DNA from 3 places in the Leuconostoc kimchii IMSNU 11154 genome. Region 1 is predicted to be linked to each of the others. Evidence: predicted binding sites of a transcription regulator. Region 1 holds the regulator's gene; each other region holds the start of a gene.
The links. The regulator LexA, encoded in region 1, represses DNA repair genes until DNA is damaged. The targets are predictions, from matches to a motif close to CNAACANNTGTTNG.

Region 1 (6,400 bases):
ACCACCAACAACAATTGCAATTTGTGTTCCTAGGTCATGTACTTCTTTTAAATCTTGCGCAATTTCAGAAACTGTATCAAGATTAATTCCTTGACCTTTCTCTCCAGCCAATGCCTCACCAGAAAGTTTCATCAAAACACGTTTATACTTCATATCAGTCATGATTTACCTCATTTTCTACTTAGTCAATTATACCAAAAATGTCCCACAAAAAAAGTGCGTTATTATGATATAACACACTTTTTATTTATTAGCCGAGTTGCTTGGCAACTTCTTCAGCCAAATCAGTCACTTTCTTTTCAATACCATCACCAACTTGATAACGTACAAATGACTTTACTGTACCATTTTGTGAAGCAATAAACTGCGCAACTGTTTGATCACCATTCTTGACAAAAGCTTGATCTAACAATGAAATTTCAGCCAAGAATTTCTTGATACGTCCTTCAACCATCTTTTCTTTGATGTTATCAGGCTTACCCGCCAAATCTTCAGAAGCCAGTTGAACTGACTTTTCTTTTTCAACAACTTCAGCCGGTACTTCGTCGTCCGAAACGTACTTAGGAGCGATCGCCGCAACGTGCATTGCAATATCGCGGGCTGCTTCTGATGACGCACCATCAACAACAACTAGTGATGAAATTGAGCCAGCTAAATGTGAGTAAGCACCAAAATTTTCAGTATCAGACTTTTCAACAACTGTGAAGCGACGTAGCGTAATCTTTTCACCAGTAATTTGTGTTGTGCCAATAATTTTGTCATTCAATGTCTGCCCAGCTTCAACTTCAAGTGCCAAAGCAGCTTCAACATCTTTTGGTGAAAATTCAACAATTGTGTTGGCTACAGCCTTTAACAAATCATTAAATTCAGCATTTCCAGCAACAAAGTCAGTTTCTGAATTTAATTCAATGATAGCAGCTTTATTACCGCTAACGGCAACATAAGTCATGCCTTCAGCAGCGACACGGTCGCCCTTCTTAGCAGCCTTAGCCATACCTTTTTCGCGAAGCAAATCAATTGCTTTATCTAAGTCACCGTCAGATTCTACTAAAGCCTTCTTAGCATCCATCATACCAACAGACGTCTTATCACGTAGTTCTTTTACTTGTGCAGCAGTAATTGCCATTATATTGCTCCTCTAAAATAATTTATGATTTTATTATAACATGCTTTTTATATGTTCCGGACAAATAAAAATGCCACTCTGCGTCCCAAACAGGTCCGCAGGAACGGCATTTGTCATTAAAATATTAGTTATTGCCTTCTTCGACAATGTTAGTGATTTCTTCGATTGATTCTGTATTTTCGTCACCCGCAACAAAAGCATCTTCAGGTGCTGAATCTTGACCTTGACGACCTTCGATAATCGCATCAGCCATCTTAGCAGTAATCAAACGAACAGCACGAATAGCATCATCGTTAGCAGGAATTTTAACGTCAACCACTTCAGGGTTAGCGTTTGTGTCAATCATTGCCACAACTGGAATGTTCAACATATTTGCTTCCTTAACGGCAATTTCTTCCTTCTTAGGGTCAACAACAAACAATACGTCTGGCAAACCAGGCATATCCTTGATACCACCCAAGAATTTATTCAACTTTTCACGTTGCTTGTTTAACAAAACAACTTCTTTTTTAGGCAATTGTTCAAATGTACCGTCTTCGGCCATTGTTTCCAAGTCCTTCAAACGTTGGATACGTGTCTTGATTGTATTCCAATTTGTTAAAGTACCACCCAACCAACGATGATTGATAAAGTATTGACCGGCGCGCGTTGCTTCTTCAGCAATCGCGTCTGAGGCTTGTTTCTTTGTACCAACAAACAAAAAGTTAGCATCATCAGTTGATGCATTACGAATAAAGTTATAAGCTTCATCAACTAACTTAACTGTTTTTTGTAAATCGATGATATGGATACCATTACGTTCTGTAAAGATATATTCATCCATTTTTGGGTCCCAACGACGTGTTTGGTGACCAAAGTGAACACCTGCTTCGAGGAGTTCTTTCATTGAAATAACTGCCATAATATATAGTCTCCTAGGTTTTTTTCCGCCGACAAATTCGACGTTCATACTGACATTTCTGCACCTATATGAACTTGTTTGCCGTGTGTATTTGTTGTAAATCACAACACTTAACAGTATACGTTATTTTGTGTAGAATTACAAGCTGTTATTGCCAAATACTGGAATCAAGATGATGTTCAGTTAAGAATAATTCTTTCTGTTTTCTGGTCAGTTTTTTGAAAGCAGCTTCTGCATGTAATGCATCATGTTTAGTTTCAAATGATTCTTCATAGATTAGTTTTAAAGGATGTCTTGATTTAACGCGTGTGAATTTTGCCCCTTTACCCGATTCATGGGTTTTAAATCGGCGCTGAACATTATCAGTGAAACCACCATAAAAGTAACCATCTGCAGTATATAAGACATAAAAGTAATATAGCTTCATCATGACCACGCTTGACCATATAATATCTCTTCTACTTGCGAAGTATAATTATTTTCTGGCGTATAAGCAATAATTGGCGGCATAATGCGCACCCCTCCTGGGCGACCTGCTTTAATAGCCTCAACAAGAACCATATTTGCCTCACGATCGCTTTTGCCATAAACAAATTGCATACGCTTAATCCGCAATTTTCGTTGCTCAAATGCGGAAAAAACATCCGTCAGCCGGTCTGGCCGATGAACCATATAAAATTTACCATTATTTTTTAATAACTTATTGGCAACTTGAGCTAAACCAGGCAAATCAATTGTTAATTCGTGCCGTGCAAGTTCATAGTGCGTATCATGATTAGTCTTTGTCATTTCATTAAGTGGGAAGTATGGTGGATTTGATAAAACAGTTTCCACTGATCCAGGTTGAATATCATTAAAAATATCTTTCATATCAGATAACAGGACACTAACACGTTTTTGCAAACCATTCATTTCAATGCTGCGTTGTGCCATTTCAGCTAATTCAGGCTGAATCTCAACTAGCTTAATTTTGCCGATGACCTTTGGTGAATAAAAAAGACCAACGGCACCTGTGCCAGCACCTAAATCAACCGTTAACCCAGCACCTTTACCTTTTACCCCAGCAAAGTGGGCTAATAATATGGCATCTAAGGAGTAAGAAAACATATCGGGATTTTGGATAATATGAACATTTTGCGAAGGTAAGCCATCAATACGCTCTCCTTCTTTAAGAATTACTTCAGTCATTGTTTTTTTCTCGCTTTATCGTGTAAAATTAATGAAGATAGTTTATGAGGTGAATAATAATGAAATTTTATGATTTTCTGCGTGGTATAGCTGTAAGTATTATATGGGTTATCAACGGACGTATCAAGTACATGAATCGTGATCGTATCCCTGTTAATGAAAATTATATTCTTGTCGGCCCCCATCGGACCTGGTGGGATCCTATTTGGTATGCCATTGCAGCCTACCCAAAACACTTTATTTTTATGGCCAAAGTTGAATTATTCAAATTTCCACCATTGGCTTGGTTAATAAGATCTGCTGGTGCGTTTCCTGTTGACCGAGAAAACGTCGGACCGAGTGTTATTAAAGTTCCAGTCAATGAACTCAAAAAGGGTAATCGTTCATTAATTATGTTTCCATCAGGTTCTCGACATAGCGATGAATTAAAATCCGGTTCCCTCTTGATTGCCAAAATGGCGGGCAAAGCCCTTGTTCCTACAGTTTACCAAGGGCCCGTCTCATTCGGTCAGTTATTTAAAAGGAACAACACAGTGATTAATTTTGGTGAACCAATTATCATTGATCGCAAAGACAGATTGAACAAAGAAAACATCGCTAAATATACTGAGTTGATTCAAGAAGCATTTGATAATCTCGATCACGAAGTGAACCCTGATTGGGTATACCTGGATCCCAAACGCGAAAAAAAATAAGCCAATTGGCTTATTTTTTTTGCGCTTGTTCGCTTTGTTGCTTCATTTGAGCCATCATTTGATTCAACTTTTTCTGTGATGGCTTTTGTCCCATTGACATCATCATCGATTTCATCATTTCTTCTGAAATTGGTGGATTCTTTGCTAAATAACTTTTCATTGAGTTACGCGCTAAGAAAAAACCAGCTGCCAATCCGATAACCAAGGCTAACACTGCAATCAATATGACAAGTCCAATACCTATATTCATAGTATTCCCCTTACTAAATTTCTAAAACTAATTATAGCATAAACCACAAGACGATAATATCAGAAATATGCTGTTTTTTTATTTAAAGTAAGAACAATTAGCATATATGCATTTTATCCACACATTTTTTTAAAATCAGCTTAATTTTAAAGAAATAGTAAATTTTCGCAATAAATTTATTACCAAAATACAAAGAAACGAACAAATGTTTGATTTGTTAGAGATTGTTCGTTATAATAATAATATATTAAATCGAGTAGAATTAAGGACTAAAACCCCATATGGCAATTCAAATTCAAGAAAGTAAACAACTTCAAGTGCTCCGTTTTATCCATGAAGCACAAATAACAAACGGTTACCCACCTACAGTTCGTGAAGTTGGTGAGGCAGTTGGCTTGTCATCGTCATCGACCATTCATGGTCACATTGAACGTTTGGTTAAGAAGGGTTATCTTTTAAAAGACGCCTCAAAGCCTCGCGCTCGTGCGATTGAAGTCACTGATTCAGGTCTCGAAGCTTTGGGTGTTTCAACAACCCCAGGTCGCATCCCAGTTCTTGGACTTGTAACAGCTGGAACACCTATTTTAGCTGTTGAAGAAGAGGCAACTGAATTCTTCCCTATCCCTGATAATTTAATGCAATTTGATGGTGATATGTTCATGTTAAATGTTCGTGGCAATTCCATGGTCAACATTGGTATATTAGATGGTGATAAGGTTATTGTTCGTAAACAAGATAATGCTGATAATGGTGATGTCGTTGTGGCAATGAACGATGACAATGAAGCCACTGTCAAAAGATTTTTCAGGGAAGCAGACCACTTCCGTCTCCAACCGGAAAATGACGCCATGTCTCCCATCATTTTGCGACGTGTATCTATTTTAGGAAAAGTTATTGGTCTCTATCGTGATGCTATTTATTAAGACACAAAAAACTCGGATAAATTATCCGAGTTTTTTTGTGCTTACACTTACCACTGCTTAGGATTAAGTTGCCACTGTTTTAGCGTTGTTATTTGTGACTCATTTAGTTCACCACGTTTAATTGCTGCAGCCATTAATTGCGAATAAGTTGTCAGCGATTTAAACGTGAGGTTTGCCCGTTTAAAATTAATGACACCTTCAGGTAACTCATATGAAAAAATTGAGACGACACCAATCACTTCAGCACCTGCTTGACGTGTGGCTTCAACAGCCCCTAATACTGAACCACCTGTGGAAATCAAATCATCAATTAACACAACTTTTTGCCCTGCAACTGTTGCCCCTTCTATCTGTCGACCTGCTCCGTGATCTTTTGGTTTTGAGCGAACATAAATCATAGGTTTATCCAAAATATCTGCAACCCAAGCAGCATGTGGAATTCCTGCTGTCGCGACACCACCAATGATGTCAACATCCCCGTACGCATTTTGAATCAGATCAGCCAGCCCTCTAAAAATATTTTGGCGCACTTTTGGTACACCAATAGTCATGCGATTGTCAGTATAAATCGGACTTTTAATTCCTGAAGCCCAAGTGAAAGGTTCATCTGGAGCAAATTTAACCGCACCTATGGCTAACAAATCGTCTGCTACTTGTTCTGCGTAATTCGTCATCTACTTACTCCATTCTTTTAACACACGTTCATAGACTGCAATAGGTTGAACTGCTTTTGTAATCGACCGCCCAATAACAAGACCGGTTGCACCATTTTCATGTGCTGCCTTTGGTGTCATAATACGTGCTTGGTCGTCAGCTTGATCACCAGCCAACCGAATACCTGGTGTGATTCTCAAAAACGAATCACTTGTATTTTTTTTAATCAGATTGGCTTCCAACGGCGAACTAATTGTGCCATCTATACCACTATAGTAGGCTAACTTTGCCAAATGAATAACACTTTCTGACATACTAGCATTAGTCAACTGTGTTTCCTGCATGTCCATTTCCGAAAATGAGGTCAATTGCGTTACAGCAAGTAGCTTCATATGCGCACCTTTATTTGCTACTGCCGCGCGTAACATCTTTTCGCCACCTGCGGCATGCACCGTCAAGTACTGAACATCTAATTTTGCTAAGCTGGCAACTGCATGCCCAACTGTTGTGGGAATATCATATAATTTTAAATCTAAAAACACATCAAACTTTTGTTCACGTAGTTCCCTGATAAAACTGGGACCTTCAGCATAAAATAATTCCATGCCAACCTTTAAGGCTGGTTTAACGATTCTATCGCGATATGGTAACAAAAAAGTATTT
Region 2 (6,400 bases), 570 kb from region 1:
GTATGTTTTATCAGGAATGTCATCCATGAACGAACTATCTTCGCTCATCCATGCTAACCCTGGAACTGCTTTACCAACGGCATAAATACGTTTTTCTGGAAAACTTGCCTCTAATATAGCCTTTAATCCTAGTTGTGATCCGAATGCATCTGGATCTGGTCTTTGGTGACGATGAATAATAATTGTGTCATATCGTTTAATTTGTTCAAATAGTTGCACTTCAATTGTTGCCATAATTTTGTCTTTCTCATTTCGTGTCTCGGCACGTCGACGCAGTATGCCTCTATCTAGTATATCACGTTTAAAACAGCGTCATTTCCTCAAATGCACTTGATTGTAAATTACTCATTGACATACCTAATAGTCGAATTGAAAAAGGCGCCTCTATTAGTTCATCAAATATAACTTGTGCATTTTGGACAAATGCCTCTTCTGAGAGTGGCCAGGGTTTTTCATGAGTCGTCGCTCGTGTCGTGGTCACAAAATTAGCATCACGTATTTTAATATTAAGTGTTCGACCAACAAGATGACGTGTACGCATGGTTTTAATCATGCTCACAGCCAGCTTTTTAAATTCTTCTTGTATATCAAATTCTCGATGTAACATCTGATCAAATGTTTCTTCTTTGCCAATTGACTGCTGCTGACGTTGCCATTTTACTTCGCCAAAATGAACACCACGTGCCTGCCAATAAAGATTTTCACCCATTTTACCAAATAACCCGCGTAATTTCTCATAAGACATAACTCGTAATTGCGCCCCATTTTCAATATCTAAAGCTTCGAATTTTTCACGTGTTTTTTTACCAACACCCCTAAATTCACCAATACTTAATTCATCAAGAAATAACAACATATTTTCTGGCGTTATCACAGTGACACCATTTGGTTTATTAAACTCGGAACCTAACTTTGCCAACAGTTTATTGTGGGATACGCCAATCGAACTTGTTAATCGCGTTGCCCTTAATATTTCATGTCGAATCTCAGCTGCTATTTGCGCGCTTGGCTGATTTAAATCTGTTATATCCAGATAAGCTTCATCAAAGGCTACAGGTTCAACTTTATCTGTAAAATTATGGAAAATCTCATGAATTTGTTGAGATACAATTTTATATTTACTAAAATTGGGCGTCAAAAACACCCCATTAGGTGCCAAACGCTTGGCTTCAGCTGCACGCATTGCGGAATGAATACCAAGATTTCTGGCAATATAGTTAGCTGTCGCCACGACGCCGTGACCGCCGGTCTCTTCCGGATCACGTGATATAATCAACGCCTTGGTTCGTAATTCAGGATTATCACGCATTTCAACTTGCGCATAAAAAGCATCAAGATCCACATGTAAAATTTTACGTGCATCATTAGCAATTAAAAAATCAGTCATACTTATATTTTATCACAAAAAGAACACTTGTTCGTCTTTTAACCAGTAATAAGTCTTGCTTTATTTGAATTAAACGAACTGCATATAAAAACCCCCTGACCGAAGAGGGCAATGGTCAGGGGGCTAGTTGTTAACCATAAAGTTAACAACTCAATCAATCAGTAATTGGGGGGCTGATTGAAACATTACTAGGGGAGTAATGAAACTCAAATATTATTCGAGTATGTATTAAGTATAACCCCTCGAGAGCGTTTTTTTATATCGTAATCTTTGCTGTTTTATTACGTAAATATTACAAGAAAAAATATTTAATTTTATCTTATTCATATACTGTAATCAGACAAAAACACACCCCTGAGGATGTGTTTTTAAATAAATTAAACGTCGCGACGGCGTTCCTTGATACGAGCTGCTTTTCCTTGCAAAGCACGCAAGTAGTACAACTTGGCACGACGAACGGCACCAAAACGTGTAACTTCAATTTTATCAACACGTGGTGAGTGTAATGGGAAAGTACGTTCCACACCAACACCAGATGAAATCTTACGCACTGTATATGTTGCTTGGATACCAGTACCCTTACGCTTGATAACAACACCTTCGAACAATTGAATACGTTCGCGTGTGCCTTCAACAATCTTAGCAAAGACCTTGACTGTATCACCAGCACGGAATTCAGGGATATCAGAACGTAATTGTGCTGATGTAATGTTTTCTAAAATACTATTTTGACGCATTGGTCATTCTCCTAGTCGACAATCTTACACTCGCCCTTAGACTAAACGCACAGCGGATTATCGTTAATATGGCTTTTAAGCCTTCATACATTATAACAAATTATCTTTTTATTGTCTATTATTGACATATTACTTTGTGTAAGTCATTAAATCTTCTGATATCACATCAATTTTAGCTTGAGATTCCGACTGTGACCCTGATTCTACACCAATATAAAACTTCAATTTAGGTTCAGTTCCTGAAGGACGTACTGCAACCCATGAACCATCTTCAAGCCAATACTTCAAAACATTAGCCTTTGGTTGTGGTAATGTTGTCACTTGACCCGCAATTGTCGTTTGTGTTGCTGTCGAAAAGTCTTGTGTTCGGATAACCTTTAAACCACCGATTGTGACCGGTTGATGATCTCTAAACTTAGCAATAATGGCTGCCATCTCATCGCCACCATGAATACCTGGGAAGTCCAAACTAATGGTCTTTTCTTCAAAATAACCAAACTTTTCAAATAAATCTTGTAAGCCATCCGCAAAAGTCTTACCTTGTGATTTGTAATAAGCAGCTACTTCCGCAAATAGAACCAACGCTTGGATGGCATCCTTATCATGTGAAAATGGTTTGACAAGATAACCAAAACTTTCTTCAAAGCCAAACAAGAAGGTCTGTTCTTTGGTTGCTTCATACTGATCAATTGTTGCTGCAATGTATTTAAATCCGGTCAAAACATCTGCAGTAATCACGCCAAAACTGTCAGCCACTTTTGAAGCAAAACGTGAGGATACAATAGACGTAACAATTGCCCCATTTTCAGGTAATGTATTTGTATTTTTCTTAGCTGTCAACAAATAGTTAACTAAAACAGCAGCAATTTGATTGCCTGTTAAGACCTGAAAACTACCATCTGCCAATTTAACTGCAGCACCCATACGATCAGCATCTGGATCAGTTGCAACGACGGCATCAGCACCATCTTTTTTAGCATAGGCAATCGCCATTTCTAATGCAGCAGCATCTTCAGGATTAGGCTTTTTCACAGTTGGAAAATCACCATCGATAACAGCCTGTTCCTTGACGATAGAATAGTTCGTAAATCCAGCTTGTTGTAACGCTTTTTCACCAATATATTGTCCGGTCCCATGTAATGGTGAGTAGACAAATTTTAATGATGCACCTTCTTTAGCAACTAAATCTTTATCAACTGTAACTGTCGCAATATTCTTGAGATATTTATCATCAATATCTGAATCAATCACTTGAACGTATTCATTAGTCGTATCTAAGGCGATATTGAATATGTCTTTAATTTGTTCTAGTTCCGCAACAACGATATCAACCGCCTCCGGCACCATTTGACCACCGTCTTCACCATAGACCTTATAGCCGTTATATTCTTTAGGATTATGCGATGCCGTGATCATAATTCCTGCAAATGCCCCTAACTCACGAACCGCAAATGACAATTCAGGCGTTGGACGCAAACTACTGAACAAATATGATTTAATATGATGTGCTGATAACACCTGCGCAGCATCTGATGCAAATTCAGGTGAAAAATGACGTGAATCAAAGCTGATAGCAACACCACGTTTCTTTGCTGATGCACCTTGGGCATCAATGTATCTTGCCAATGCTTCGGTTACTTGACGTACCGTAAAGATATTCATACGGTTTGTTCCTGCACCTAAAACGCCACGCATGCCGGCAGTACCAAAGCTCAAATTTTGATAAAAGGCATCTTCTTGTTGATCCGGTGTGTATTCAGATAGATTCTTTTCCAAGTAGTCAGGCAATGTAGCTGCTTGCCATTGTGCTAAACTTTTTTGATAGCTCATGTTTTTCTCCTATATTTTATAAGTTCATTATAACAAACTTTAATTCTTTGCAAACAGATAAGTTAAGTATCATATTTACAAGGCTGTTAATTTCGTATCATTTTAAAAATACAGCGTAATCATTAATTTATCCTAGCAAAAAAGCGCCTAGGCGCTTTTTGAATATGACAATTACTTTGTCGTAAATATTTCTTTACCATTTTCAGTTACAGTAAAGTTTTTAGTTGCAAAGTTAGCATCCAATACAGCGACTGTCTTACCATCTGCTGATGAACGTGTTACTGTTAATTCATTTTCACCATCATTAACAACTTCAATTTTACCTTCTAAATCAAAGGCAGCGCTTGTATTGCGGAAGCGTAGCAAATCAAACAAGTTTGAAACTACTGGTCGCTTTGTTGTTTCAGCAATTTCAGCCAAATCATAATAATGGCGGTTAATGTTACGACCTTCTTTTGAGCTTTCCAAAAGTTCGATATCATTTTCACCAGCAAGCAAACCAACATAATAAATTTGTGGAATACCAGGCGCAAAGATTTGTGTGGCACGTGCTAATAAGTAAGCTGCGTCGTTGTTACCCAATGCTGAATAGTAAGTTGTGTTAATTTGATAAATATCCAAGTTGTTGTAAGCAGCTGAAGAGAATATCTTCTTAACATTTGCCCCAACCTTATACATTTCTTCAGTTGTGAAATCTGTTTCTTCTTGAGTCAACAAATCTTTTGCATCAACAACGCCAATACCGTCATGCGTATCCAATGTTGTGAATTGCTTCATTGGACTTTGACGTAGCCAATCAGCAATACGGTTTGTCTTACCTGAGTATAGTGAATACAATGTCAATAATGGTAATGCAAAGTCGTATGAATACATGTCATGATCAGTAATTTTACGAACAATTTTGTAGTGTTCATGAATTTCAGGTAATACTTCTGAACCTTCTGCGGCCAAAATTTCACGTACTTCATCTAAAATAGCCCAAATTTCAGGTTCAACGAAGAAATCATTTGTGTCTAACTTTTTAATAGCATATGCGAAGGCATCCAAACGAATAACAGAAGCACCATGATGAGCCAAATTAACCAATGAATCTTTAATAAACTTCTTTGTTACTTCTTTAGTAACATCCAAATCCATTTGTTGATCACCAAATGTGTTCCAAACTTGGTCAGTTGTACCGTCAGCAAATGTCACAGGAGCAAACGGTGCCTTATCCTTACGCTTGTAGATCATATCAATATCTGCATCTGTTGGACGGTTTTCTGGCCAAAATTCTGAATACTTCAAGAACATATCATAATATTCTGACTCTTCCTTCTTTTCCAAAAAGTCTTGGAAGTACTTTGATTGTGGTGAAATATGGTTCAACATAAAATCAAACATTAAGTAATACTTATCTGCTAATTTTTCAACATCAGACCAGTCACCAAACTTTGGATCTACTGTTTCGTATTCTTCAGGTGCAAAGCCACGATCGCCAGTTGATGGGAAAAATGGTAAGACGTGAACGCCACCCACGACACCATCAAGTTCGTTAGTCAATACTTGATTAAGTTCCTTTAAGTTCTTTCCAAGTGAGTCAGCATATGTGATAAGCATTGCTTCGTTTGTCAGTTTTTTCATGGTTTCCGTTCTCCTTGTGTAAACATTGTGCATACTATCATAGAATTTTGGTTACTTTTATTGCGCCACCTGAAGGCGCAAATTTAAAATTGATTAAGCTTTTTTTCGGTTTGTAACAAATGTTATGACTGCAATAATTAACAAAATAACGCCTAATAGTGGGATCGTTGTATACGCTGCTTCATCAACGCTGCTTGTTGCATTGCCCATTACTTTAGACAAAAGTGAAATGATAAATGGTTCAACAAAGACACCAACGTTAAATCCAATCAATACAATTGATGTCACAAATGGTTGTTTCTTTAATGGTGCTAAATTAGGTAATTGACTAAAAATAAATGGTGATATCAATTGCATTGGGAATCCTATTAGCAGGACACCCACTGTTAACATGATGAAATTGTGGTTTGAGAAAGCTACTAAAAAGTTAGATACTGCCATTAATAGTAAACCAACCTGTAAAGTAAATCGACCAAACAACTTCTGCATACCACCATACACTAAACCACCAACCATTGCGGCAACTAACATAAATGATAAGATTGTTGATACTAACAAACCTGACACACCAGCACTCTGCGCCATGAATGGGAAGCTAAGTTGAATTGCCATGTAGTCAATCACTAAAAATGCAGCAAACAACGTCAAAACCCAAACAAGTGGACTAATTGATTTTGGTGAATCAACTTGAACTTTCTCTGTTTTTTCCTCTGCTGTGTGATCAGCTAACATTTCTGACGTATCTGGTACGCGAAGGTAGAACAAATAAAGAATTGGGAAGGCCAAAAGATAAACCAAAAATGTTGCATGCCAGTTAATATTC
Region 3 (6,400 bases), 410 kb from region 1:
TATTGAATGACGTTTTGCGTACAGTTAACAATCGAACAAAATTTGTTAACTCTGTTAATGGTCATGTGACTAAAAATAGTATGGCACAAGTGTCATTATCACTGGGTGTCAAGAATAGTGAGCAATTAAATATAATTATGGATTCACTCAATAGTTTACCAGCTGTTTATGATGTGGAACGTACCTTCCATTAACCACGAAAATCATGGACAATCTAGGAGTTTTAAATTATGAAAATTGTATTACAGCGTGTTAAAGAAGCAAGTGTCTCTGTTAACAATCAACAACTTGGTGACATAGGACAAGGTTATGTACTACTGGTTGGTGTATCAGATGATGATACACAGGCAGATATTGATTATTTAGTGCACAAAATTAAACGATTACGTATTTTTGAAGATAGCGATGGTCGGATGAATTTAAGTATTCATGATGTTCAAGGACAAATATTGTCTATTTCACAATTTACATTGTTTGCTAACACAAAAAAAGGTAACAGACCAAGTTTTACAGATGCGGGAGCACCTGATTTGGCAGCAAATTTATATGATCAGTTTAATGCTTCATTACGACGTAATGGGTTGCTGGTTAAGACGGGTGAATTCGGTGCTGATATGCAAGTTTCTTTAGTTAATGATGGGCCCGTAACCATTCTTTTTGATACACAACACCAATAAAAAATGACTTTGCTCCAAGCAAAGTCATTTTTTATTATTTTTTTTACGAATCATAGCATAGATACCAAATGGCACGGTACTTTCTGTACCATTTTTTATACGTTTAATATTTGAACGATGTCGATAAAAAACGAAAATTGTTAAAATTGCAGCAACAAATGTTAAAGTGAAATCATGATAGAATAGCGAGGTGATGACAGCAAAACTGAAACTAATCATTGCGCTAAGAGAAACCATAGAGGTTAAAATCAATATTAGAATAAAAATTAGAATTACTAGCATGAAAAATTGAGGGTTATAAGCCAGTAACACGCCAGCTGAGGTAGCAACGGCCTTACCGCCTTTGAATTTAAGCCAAATTGAGAAAGTGTGGCCAATAATTGCAGCAATACCAACTAACATCGGATTAATATGACTATGGAACAAAAGAGGCAGTAAACCAGCTGCAGTGCCTTTTAATAAATCTAATGTTAATGTGACAACACCGGCAACAGGTCCAAGCACTCTAAAAGAATTAGTTGTGCCAATATTACCGGATCCTTCATCACGAATATCCTTATGATAAAAGACTTGACCAATCCAAAGACCAGGCATGAGAGAACCTAGAAGATAAGATAGAATAAACATTAATATGATTAAAAACATAATTTGAACTCCTTATAGTTGTGCGTCAACACAGAGTTAATTCTATCATAAAAACAGATAGTAGAGGGGGTAACTTAATTAAAATAAAATATTTGTACTTGTCAGAATGTGATTTTTACTCTATGATAATATAGATTGATGCATGAAAATGAACAACTGTTCGATCATGACAATGTTTTAAATTAAGAAAGATATGAGTATTCATGGCAGAAAAAAACCATTATGATTCAGATTCAATAAAAATTTTAGAAGGCCTTGAGGCTGTGCGTAAACGTCCTGGGATGTATATCGGATCGACAGACGGTCGTGGTTTGCATCATTTAGTTTATGAAATTGTTGATAACGCGGTGGATGAAGCACTGGGTGGTTTTGGTAATGACATACGTGTTACCATTCATTCAAATAATTCAATTACTGTTCAAGATTTTGGACGTGGTATGCCCGTTGGTCTTCATGAGTCGGGTAAACCAACGCCAGAAGTTATTTTAACTGTTCTTCATGCTGGTGGTAAATTTGGTCAAGGTGGTTATGCTACTTCTGGAGGCCTTCATGGCGTTGGTTCATCCGTTGTTAACGCCTTATCAGAAAGTTTACAGGTTACCATTGTTCGCGATGGCCATAAATGGCAGGAAGATTTTACTAATGGGGGGCAACCAGTTGGCACGTTGCGGGATTTAGGTGTGACTAAAGAGAAGTCTGGCACTACCGTGACGTTTAAGCCAGATCCAACAATATTTAGTGCCGTTGTCTATAAGTATGATACTTTGTCTGAAAGGCTCCGTGAATCAGCCTTCTTAATGTCAGGTGTTAAATTTTCACTGACTGATGAGCGGGTAAAACCTGCTCGAGTGGAGACTTATCATTATGAAAAGGGATTAGAAGCTTTCGTTGGCTTTTTGAACGAAGATAAGGGCACCATTGGTCCTGTGATGACTTTTGAAGGCGAACAATCAGGCATTGTGGTTGATGTTGCCGCACAATACAATGATGGTTATTCTGAAACACTATTATCATTTGTCAATAATGTTAGAACGCAAGATGGTGGGACACATGAAGTTGGTTTTCGAACGGCTTGGACTAAGGCTTTCAATGAATATGCACGAAAGGTTAATCTTTTAAAAGAAAAAGATAAAAATCTTGAAGGAACAGATGTTAGAGAGGGGCTAGCAGCTGTTATTTCATTGCGAGTACCGGAACAATTCTTACAATTCGAAGGTCAGACAAAAGATAAATTAGGAACACCTGAAGCTCGTGGTATTGTGGACTCAGTTGTCAACGAAACACTTGGGCGTTTTTTGATGGAGAATGGTGATTTTGGTCAGAACTTAATTCGAAAGGCAATTCGTGCACGTGAGGCGCGCGAGGCCGCTCGTAAGGCGCGTGATGAAAGTCGAACAGGCAAGGCAAAGGGTCAAAAAGAACGTTTACTATCAGGTAAATTGGCGCCAGCGCAATCAAAGAACGCAGAACGTAATGAACTTTTTCTTGTCGAAGGTGATTCGGCCGGTGGTTCTGCTAAACAAGGGCGTGACCGTAAATTTCAAGCTATCTTGCCACTACGTGGTAAAGTTTTGAACACAGAGAAGGCTAAGTTAGTTGATATTTTGAAGAACGAAGAAATATCAACATTAATCTATGCAATTGGTGGTGGTGTTGGTAATGATTTCAAGGTAGCAGACACAGCATTTAATAAAATAATCATTATGACTGATGCCGATGATGATGGTGCTCATATTCAAACCTTGCTGTTAACCTTCTTTTATAAATATATGCGCCCCTTGATTGAAGCGGGACGTGTTTATATTGCGTTGCCACCACTGTATCGTGTGAAGTATGCGTCAAAGAAGTTTGACGATAAATTTGCGTGGACAAACGATGAGTTAGAAACGATTACAAGCCAAAATGAAGCGCGTTATGAGTTAACTCGGTTTAAAGGTCTTGGCGAAATGAATGCACCACTTCTTTGGGAAACCACAATGAACCCAGAAACACGAACTTTAATACGCGTTAAAATTGATGACGCAGTATTAGCTGAGAAGCGTGTCACAACGTTGATGGGTGATAAAGTTGAGCCTCGTCGAGAGTGGATTGAAGCCAATGTTCATTTTACTTTGGACGAAGCGGGGTCTATTCTGGATACAGTTGATGGCGATGATACTAAGTCAAGTGATGTTTTTGAAAAAGCCCGTCAGCATGAAAAAAATAATAAGGATAAATCATCAGTGACAAGTGATCCGGTGATAAAAAATTGGCAAAATTAATTGATTTTTATTGTGTACTTTATGATATATCAATTAACCGTGTACAATTGTGCATGGTCTTTACATAACTCATTTATTTGAAAGGAAATAGGCCTACTTAATTGAGATAAGCAGGCATTCGCATATATGGCAGATCGTATAACTGAACTTTCACTGGAAGCAGTGATGGGTGAGCGTTTTGGACGCTACTCAAAATATATTATTCAAGAACGTGCATTGCCAGATATTCGTGATGGGCTGAAGCCAGTGCAACGACGTATTCTTTTTGCGATGGATCAAGATGGTAATACATATGATCATCCTTATCGAAAGTCAGCAAAGTCTGTTGGTAACGTCATGGGTAATTTTCACCCGCACGGTGATTCCTCTATTTATGAGGCAATGGTACGCTTATCGCAAGACTGGAAAGTTCGTGAACCTTTAATCGATATGAATGGTAATAACGGTTCAATTGATAATGACCCTGCAGCGGCAATGCGTTATACCGAGGCGCGTTTGTCAAAAATAGCTGGTGAAATGATGGCAGACTTGGGACAAGAGACTGTTGACATGGTTTTGAATTTTGATGATACAACATATGAGCCAACAGTGTTGCCTTCTCGTATTCCGAGTTTGTTTATTAATGGTGCAACTGGTATATCAGCAGGATATGCCACAGAAATTCCACCACATAATTTAAAAGAAATTAATGCTGCGTTAACGTACCTATTGGATCATCCTGAGGCACCTTTGTCAACCTTAATGCGATACGTCAAGGGCCCTGATTTTCCAACTGGAGGAATAATCCAAGGCCTTGATGGTATTAAAAAAGCTTATAAAACCGGACGAGGTAAAATTGTTGTACGTGCTAAAACCGCAATATCAGAACTAAAAGGTGGCAAAAAAAAAATTGAAGTCACTGAACTACCATATGAAGTAGTTAAATCTAATTTAGTTTCCAAAATTGATGGCATTCGGTTAAATAAAGAGGTTGCTGGCATTTCAGAAGTGCGTGATGAATCAGACCGCGAAGGGATGTCTATTGTCATTGAACTGACTAAAGATGCTAATGCTGAAGGTATTTTAACTTATTTGTTTAAGAAGACAGATCTACAGATTGCTTATAATTTTAATATGGTGGCCATTCATGATCAACGACCAGTTCATGTTGGTCTTAAGCAAGGATTGCAAGCCTTTCTTGGTTTCCGTAAAGAGGTGGTGTTGAAACGCTCAGCTTATGAATTAGCTAAAGCGCAAGCAAGGCAACATATTGTTGAGGGATTGATACGCATGTTGTCAATCTTAGATCAGGTTGTAGCTACAATTCGTGCTTCAAAAAATCGTAGAGACGCTACGCAAAACTTAATAACACAATTTCAATTCACGCAACCACAAGCCGAAGCCATAGTCACGTTACAGTTGTATCGTTTGACTAATACGGATGTGACACAATTGGAAGAAGAGTTTGCAACATTAGCAGCCAAAATTGACCGATTAACTCTAATTATTAACGAAGCATCAGCATTAAATGATGTCATTCGCGATGAAATTACGGCAATTACAACAAGCTACCGTTCTCAAAGACGATCAGAAATTGAAGCGGAAGTTGAAGACTTGGTGATTGATACGGCAGTAACGATTGCAGAAGAAGACGTGCAAGTCCTTGTTTCTCGTAATGGTTATTATAAACGGTCATCAATACGCTCTTACAAGGCCTCAGACTCTGATAATGGGTTAGCTGATGATGATATGGTTGTTTTTGAAGGGCAATTAAATACAACACAACATTTATTTATGTTTACTAATAAAGGGAATCTGATTTATCGACCAGTTCATGAATTACCAGATTCGAAATGGAAAGATACTGGTGAACATTTTTCGCAACAACTATCGAATTGGCATGCAGATGAGTTTGTGATTCAGGCCGCTGTTGTGGATACATTGGATCAGGGTGGTGCATTTACCATTGTTTCAAATGATGGCTTTATTAAACAAACCACCTTAAATGACATGTTGCCAAAGGCCTATAAGAAAAAAACCGCCATGGCAATTAAATTAAAGACCGATGCGAGTTATGTTGTTAACGTGTCATACTTTAAGGCAACGGCTACCCCTGAGGTGTTGTTATTGTCACATCATGGTATTGGACTACGCTTCAAATTAACTGACGTACCAGAAATTGGACCGCGGACAGCTGGTGTTAAAGCAATGGACTTGCGAGGCGATGATCTTATCATGGCTGCATTATTTATCACTGATAAGACTCAGCAGGTTGCTATCGTTGCTAGGAACGGTGCATTTAAATATATGCCAATTTCAGAAATTAATATGTCAAAGCGTGCTAATAAAGGACTCCTGATTTTCACGCAAAAAAAGACAGTTGCTTATCATGTGGCAACGGCTACTATTTTTGGTAATAACGAAACAGCGTTAGAAATTTTAACAACGCGTTGGCAAACTCAAAATTTGCAATTAAGTGATTATCGCCCATCACAACGTGTGGGCAATGGCCAATATGTTGTTGATGTTAAAAAGAATGGGGAACCATGGTATATTAAACCACTAACGATTAAAGCGACAAACTAAGCATTTTCTGATAAAATAAACGTATAAACTTTTAGGAGATATGAACGAATGGCTAAGACTTTAGTTTTCGGGCACAAAAACCCTGACACAGATACAATTGCATCTGCAATTGCTGCGAGTTACTTATTAAATGAAATGGGTGAAGATACTGAAGCAGTTGCGCAAGGTACACCAAATGCCGAAACACAATTCGCGTTGGACTACTTTTCGGTAACTGCACCACGTGTTATTGCAAATGCTGATACAGAGACA

Region 2: a site for LexA is predicted at 1,408-1,421, ahead of dinB (DNA polymerase IV). Genes of this name have one in related genera too.
Region 3: a site for LexA is predicted at 1,472-1,485, ahead of parE (DNA topoisomerase IV subunit B). Genes of this name have one in related genera too.

What each region holds. Positions count from the first base shown of each region.
Region 1 covers NC_014136.1:217,860-224,259, forward strand. The annotation lists gene pyrH (UMP kinase) at 1-162, opposite strand, end outside; gene tsf (translation elongation factor Ts) at 251-1,126, opposite strand; gene rpsB (30S ribosomal protein S2) at 1,251-2,027, opposite strand; gene LKI_RS01600 (GIY-YIG nuclease family protein) at 2,176-2,454, opposite strand; gene LKI_RS01605 (tRNA1(Val) (adenine(37)-N6)-methyltransferase) at 2,454-3,215, opposite strand; gene LKI_RS01610 (lysophospholipid acyltransferase family protein) at 3,275-3,910, shown strand; gene LKI_RS01615 (YneF family protein) at 3,921-4,160, opposite strand; gene lexA (transcriptional repressor LexA) at 4,442-5,083, shown strand; gene pyrE (orotate phosphoribosyltransferase) at 5,131-5,757, opposite strand; gene pyrF (orotidine-5'-phosphate decarboxylase) at 5,758-6,400, opposite strand, start outside.
Region 2 covers NC_014136.1:1,649,765-1,656,164, reverse strand. The annotation lists gene LKI_RS08860 (DHH family phosphoesterase) at 1-234, opposite strand, end outside; gene dinB (DNA polymerase IV) at 302-1,387, opposite strand; gene rplS (50S ribosomal protein L19) at 1,765-2,124, opposite strand; gene LKI_RS08845 (phospho-sugar mutase) at 2,254-3,954, opposite strand; gene gtfA (sucrose phosphorylase) at 4,126-5,577, opposite strand; gene LKI_RS08835 (MFS transporter) at 5,671-6,400, opposite strand, start outside.
Region 3 covers NC_014136.1:1,806,734-1,813,133, forward strand. The annotation lists gene LKI_RS09545 (RelA/SpoT family protein) at 1-194, shown strand, start outside; gene dtd (D-aminoacyl-tRNA deacylase) at 231-677, shown strand; gene plsY (glycerol-3-phosphate 1-O-acyltransferase PlsY) at 702-1,322, opposite strand; gene parE (DNA topoisomerase IV subunit B) at 1,526-3,583, shown strand; gene parC (DNA topoisomerase IV subunit A) at 3,710-6,148, shown strand; gene LKI_RS09570 (manganese-dependent inorganic pyrophosphatase) at 6,197-6,400, shown strand, end outside.